One region of the Thermoanaerobacter sp. CM-CNRG TB177 genome, then DNA from elsewhere that is predicted to be linked to it. Evidence: riboswitches for the same ligand, from Rfam matches in the RefSeq annotation. Region 1 holds a riboswitch; the other holds the start of a gene.
What was found. A riboswitch is a leader RNA that binds a small molecule or an ion and turns the genes downstream of it on or off. The one in region 1 is predicted to bind S-adenosylmethionine.

Region 2: it holds a riboswitch for S-adenosylmethionine, as region 1 does, so the genes downstream of both, metK (methionine adenosyltransferase) here and I4N53_RS09805 (homoserine dehydrogenase) in region 1, are expected to answer to the same signal.

The regions. Positions count from the first base shown of each region.
Region 1 covers NZ_JAFCAC010000077.1:6,207-9,363, reverse strand. Annotated here, with positions in the region: gene I4N53_RS09810 (homocysteine synthase) at 1-454, opposite strand, end outside; gene I4N53_RS09805 (homoserine dehydrogenase) at 483-1,772, opposite strand; SAM riboswitch class I at 1,840-1,951, opposite strand; gene I4N53_RS09800 (M20 family metallopeptidase) at 2,088-3,157, opposite strand, start outside.
Region 2 covers NZ_JAFCAC010000042.1:59,696-62,852, reverse strand. Annotated here, with positions in the region: gene I4N53_RS02960 (ATP-dependent RecD-like DNA helicase) at 1-153, opposite strand, end outside; gene metK (methionine adenosyltransferase) at 353-1,540, opposite strand; SAM riboswitch class I at 1,601-1,705, opposite strand; gene thiF (sulfur carrier protein ThiS adenylyltransferase ThiF) at 1,839-2,444, opposite strand; gene I4N53_RS02945 (TIGR00269 family protein) at 2,668-3,157, opposite strand, start outside.

The DNA.
Region 1 (3,157 bases):
ATAATGCTTTTGTCTTATCTGTTATTTGACTTTTAAAGTTCTCAGGATTTTTAGGGTCTACAAATTTAAAATTTATACCAAACTTTTTCAAAGTAGTCGCAAAAAGATTATAAGTCCCTCCATAAAGATTGGTAGAAGATACAATCTCGTCTCCTACTCCTGCGATATTAGTAACCGCCAGCGTTATAGCTGCTTGACCTGAGGATACAGCAAGGGCACCTACCCCACCTTCTAATGCAGCCATTCTTTTTTCAAAAACGTCAACAGTAGGGTTCATCATTCGAGAATATATATATCCTTCTTCTTTTAAGGCAAAAAGGTCTGCAGCATGTTGAGTACTTTTAAAAGCATAGGAAGAAGTTTGAAATATTGGAAGGGCTACGGCACCTGTAGCTGGATCAGGCTCCCAACCTTCATGGATTGCTAAAGTTGAAAAACCATATTTTTTAGCCATATTTTTTAACTCCTTTCACAAAAATTTTTTAAATTACTTCAACAAAATCCTCAAATTCACTTAACTTTAATTCTTCTATTATATTCTCTTGTAAAACTTTAAAAAAAGCTTTTATTTCGGTTATTTCTTCTAATTTTTCTATTAATTCCTCTACATTTTTCTTTGTCTTCACAATAGCTGCAAACGTACCATTTTCAGAGGAAGATTCCACAATTGATACCCTTTGTTCTTTTAAAAACTTTAAAACTTTTTTCAAACCTAAAATATCTTCTTTGTAAAGTTTAAGCCTTATATAAAAAGTATCTGTAAAACTTCCCTGACGAATTGGAAGTAAGTTTATCCTCAAATTATCCTTGATATCATAGTTTAACAATATATCAATTAAATCAGCCACTACAGCATCCCCTGTAGGAAGTTCTCCAGCACCTTTTCCTACAAAAACATATTCACCAAAACTATCCCCTCTAAGTATGATAGCATTATTTACGTCGTTTACCCTTGACAAAATATTATTTTCTTCGACTAAAACTGGTTCCACTCCTGCAAAGATACCATCTTTGACTTTTTTGCACCAGGAAAACAATTTTATTTTATATCCCCATTTATTGCTGTAATTTAAATCTTGAGTCGTGATTTCGTCTATTCCTTTTCTAGGTATGGAATTTATTGGCACATTTATATTGAACACTTTCCTCATTAATATAACAAGTTTATAAAGGGCATCAAAACCTTTTACATCATAATCGGGGTTTGCCTCTGCATATCCTAATTGCTGGGCTTCTTTAAGTGCTTCTTCATAACTTCTACCTTCAGTAGTCATTTTGGTGAGAATATAATTAGTAGTGCCATTTACTATACCGCCCACAAAATCTATTTCATCTGTGATTTTTAATCTATCAATTTGATGCAATATAGGTATAGCTCCACCTACACTTGCCTCACATTTTAGAAATACTCTATTTTTTTCTGCTATTTCATTTAATTCTTCTCCATATTGGGCTATTAATTCTTTATTTGCAGTAATTACATGTTTTCCTGAAAACAAAGCCTCTTTAACATATTCGTAAGCCGGATAAATACCACCTATTGCTTCAATAACAATTTTTATCTCTTTGTCTTTTAAAATTTCTTCAGCATTTTGAGTAAGTAGTCCTTCCACCTTCACTTTCCTGGGCTTATTGAGATTTTTCACGAGTATCTTTTTTATCTCAGGATAAACGCCTGTGCTCTCCTTTATATGACCTCCTCTTGAAGTTATCAATTTATATACTCCTGTCCCTACTGTCCCAAGTCCCAATAATCCAATTTTTACTGTCATATCACACCTCCAAGCAAATTTTTAGGCCCTCTTCGAAATGAGAAGAGGGCCTAATAATCCGCCACTCCTCTCATCTCTCAGGTTAGAATAATCTAACCTGCAGGATTTGGCACCAGACGCATATAAATGCCGGTTGCCGGGTTTCATCGGGCCAGTCCCTCCACCACTCTTGATAAGAGGTTTGCGTGTAATATATTCAATTTTGCATGTTGTAATCTATGTTATCACTTTGAAACTGTAAAGTCAAGAACTTTTTTTGTACTCTTTATTAAATTTTTTCAAAATTTTAATATACCTCTCTTCCTAAGCATTTTCCTATTTGTGTCGCAAGACGGTTTCTTCAAACTCTTCTTTTATCTTTTTTAGTAATTCCTCTCTTGTCATTATATCTAGCGCAGTCATAGCCAGAACTTTGGCTGAAAGTACGGCTGTCTCTTTACCTCTGGTCGAACCTGCGGCTTTCAAAAATTCCAGGCTATGAGGTACTACGTCCTTTTCAGCTATGGCTATGTGGGGATGGATAGAAGGCACGACTTGGCTTACATTTCCCATGTCCGTTGAACCGATGCCTTCTTCTTCGTCACTTATATCGTGATAGCCCAATTCTTTTAAATTAGCTTTAAATACCTCAGCCATAGTTTTATTAGTTACTAGGTTGTCAAAACCAAGTTCAAAATTTCTATATGAAAGCTTTGCTCCAGTTGACAACTCAGCACCCTTGGCACAGGCTATAACTTTCTCCTTTACTTCAAGCATATATTTTTTTTCCTTCGCCCTCACGTAAAAGCGGGCGACAGCTCTTTCGGGAATGATATTGGGAGTATGACCCCCTTCGACAATTATCCCATGGATTCTCGCATCAGGTCTCAGTTGCTGCCTTAAGGCATTGATGCCGTTAAAAAGAAGGATGACCGCATCCAGAGCGTTTATGCCCAGGTGAGGTGAGGCGGCAGCATGGGCTGCTTTACCTGTGTATGTAAACTCCAGGGCTTCCATGGCAAGAGAAGTTGTATATATAGTAGTCCTATTGCCAGGATGTACCATCATGGCCGCGTCCATATCATTGAAAATACCTCTTTCTACCAATAGCACCTTCGCACCATCGGTTTCTTCTGCAGGAGATCCTACTAGTATCACTTCGCCGGAAAGCTCTTCAGCCAACGCTCCTAAAGCCACCGCGGCTCCGAAACTTGCAGCTGCAATAAGGTTATGTCCACAAGCATGACCTATTTTCGGAAGAGCATCATATTCAGCTAGAAAGGCTATTTTGGGACCGGGTTTTTGGCCTTTTTTTCTTGCTAAAAAAGCAGTTGGCAGTCCTTCGACTTCATTTACTAAAAAACCATAAGCACTTATTTTTTCCCTCAACAGTTTTGAAGCTTTAA
Region 2 (3,157 bases), on a different contig from region 1:
ACCTTCAATTTTAATTCTCTCTCCAATGTTTACAAAAGGCATATAACCTACAGCAGTGACTACTAAACCTTGGGTACTTAATTCTAAAACCGTATAACCATTTTGTTCATTTCTAAAAATTATTTCTTCAACTACACCCTCTATGTCAATCATAGCCGATTCTCCTGTTTTAATTCTTTTCTTTATTTAATTTTACCTTATATTTAAAGCAAATTAAAGCCAATTCATTTCTTTTTTTCAATTTTTGTGGTATAATTAAGGTAGCGAAGCGTTTACAAAACATAAATTCTATGGCATTTAAAAAAGATATATAAAAAATGCCAGAAGCCCGGGTTTACCCGGGCTTTCAAATTTACATTCCTGCCAATTTTCTTAATATATCTACTTTGTCTGTTTTCTCCCATGGGAGGTCTAAGTCGTGTCTTCCAAAGTGGCCATAAGCTGCAACTTGTCTATAAATAGGTCTTCTTAAATCTAAATCCCTAATTATAGCTGCAGGTCTTAAATCAAAAACTTGTTTTACAATTTCCGAAATCTTTTCATCTGATATTTTACCTGTGCCAAAAGTATCAATACCTATTTCAAGAGGTGTAGCAACACCTATCGCATAAGCTAATTGCACTTCACACTTCTTAGCAAGTCCTGCTGCCACAATATTTTTTGCCACATATCTTGCAGCATAACTTGCAGATCTATCAACTTTTGTAGGGTCTTTACCAGAAAAAGCTCCGCCCCCGTGCCTTGCATATCCGCCATAGGTGTCTACAATAATTTTTCTTCCTGTAAGTCCGCTATCACCTTGAGGTCCACCAATTACAAACCTTCCTGTGGGATTTACAAAAATTTTAGTCTTATCATCTATCATATTTTCAGGAATTATAGGTTTTATTACATGTTCAATAATATCTCTTTCAATAGTATCGTGATCAATCTCAGGTGCATGTTGAGCTGATACTACAACAGAATCTACCCTCACAGGCCTGTCATCTTCATACTCTACTGTTACTTGTGTTTTACCATCTGGTCTTAAATAGCTTAATGTCCCGTTCTTTCTAACTTCGGCAAGTCTTCTCGCAAGCTTGTGAGCCAGCATTATAGGCATAGGCATAAGTTCTTCTGTTTCATCACAAGCAAAGCCAAACATTAAACCTTGATCTCCAGCACCAATAGCTTCAATTTCTGAATCTGAAAGTTCTCCTCTTTTAGCCTCTAAGGCCTTGTCCACACCAAGGGCAATATCCGGAGATTGCTCATCAATAGAAGTGATAACTGCACAAGTATCAGCGTCAAAGCCGTATTTTGCTCTTGTGTAACCGATCTCTTCTATTACCTTTCTTACTACTTTCGGTATATCTACATAACATTCTGTGGTAATCTCACCCATTACTAAAACTAAGCCAGTAGTTACAGCAGTTTCACAAGCAACTCTGGCATACGGATCTTTTTTCAAAATTTCGTCTAATATTGCGTCCGAAATCTGGTCGCAAATTTTATCAGGATGCCCCTCAGTAACCGATTCAGATGTAAACAGTTTACGCATTTTATCTCTTTATTCCTCCTTAAAAGCAAAATAAAACCCCTTCCAAAAGAAGAGGCAAAACCCTCATCTTTCAGAAGCATGCTTCTGAGAGAATTAGCACCTTGTCCTATAGGACAGGTTGCTGGGTTTCATCGGGCTCTTTCCCTCCACCTCTCTTGATAAGAGCGTGTTATTAAATTTTCTGATGTCTACTATAACACACTTTATCTATTATGTCAAATATTTTTATAATAAAGGTGTCAAAAATCTATAGCATGTTAGGTTAGTTTTTCTCAGAAATAAAATTCTTGACAATATTTTATTCAAGCTCACTCACTATCCTTAATACTTCATCTGCCTGCATTGCAGCAACCGCTATGACCTTGGGTGCAAAAGGTTTTTTGTCATTAATTGATGTCACAAAATCGCCTATAATTGCAAAGTCCTTGCCACGCTTTATTTTAATATTTTCGCAGTCGCCAAACCCCGCAACCCCTGAGGCTAAAACCACTTTCTTACTATGCTCATGTGCTTTTCGAAAAATCAGTGTTTTTGTAAGCTCATTGTCAACAGCTTCAACAATTATATCATGTTGTAAGATTAGCTCATCTAGGTTCGATTCATCAATCTTTATGTTTTTAGCTTTTACATTCACAGATGGGTTTATTTTAGAAAGAATATCTTTAAGTGCTGACACCTTTTCTTCTCCCACTTGATAGAAAAAGTAGTTTTGCCTGTTGAGGTTTAAAATGTCTACCTTGTCAAAATCAACTATTGTGAGGTTTTTAATACCGCTTCTTACAAGCATTACTGCAATATTTGAACCAAGCCCACCACAACCAATGATAAGAATTTTCACTTTTGAAAGTTTTTCAAGCATTTTTTCATCAAAATAGTTTTTAAGCATCATGTCAAATAAGTTCATGCATTTTCACACCCCTTACCCAGTTTGTAACTTCAACTGTGAGTCCTTAAAATCTAATCGCAACTTTGGCAGACTTTAATCAAAAATCAATTCTGCCAACTTTCAGTGTGAAATTCTAAAAATTGTAAAAAATCTGTGGTATCTTTCTTTGGGCGCTTGCATGGGAAAAGGGCTGGACTTTTCGGATTTTTAAAGCTACCAGCCCTTTTTGATTCTAAGTCTACTATTGCTGGTTACAAATTCTCACAAATCTACAAAATGAGCACTCCTCAGTTGTTGTGACCTGACCGCAATTTTTACATTCTTTTAGCTCAAGCCTTTCTCTAACGTCCTGAAAATGCTTTTTGCCCTTTTCAAGGAAGCCACTTAAAAACCTTTGTTTTGTGCCAGGGCTTTCCTCTTCAAGTTTGTTTAGCACTTCTTTATAGAGAATTGAACGTGCCCCAACAGAATGAGGACACTCTTCATGCAAAAATTCAATCTTATTCAAAAGCACATAGTACATGTTTTCTCTCTCTGTTAAAGTATAAAGCGGCTTTACTTTCTTTATAAGTTTTGGATGAGTTTGAGGTAGCACTGGCCCTTGTCTTGCAAGGTACCCTTCTTCCCAGTTCAAGACATTGCCAAAAAGTGTTGCCGCCTCGTCGTCCAAATTGTGACCTGTTGCAACAGCTGAAAAACCTCCGTCATATGCCACTTTGTTGAACAAATAT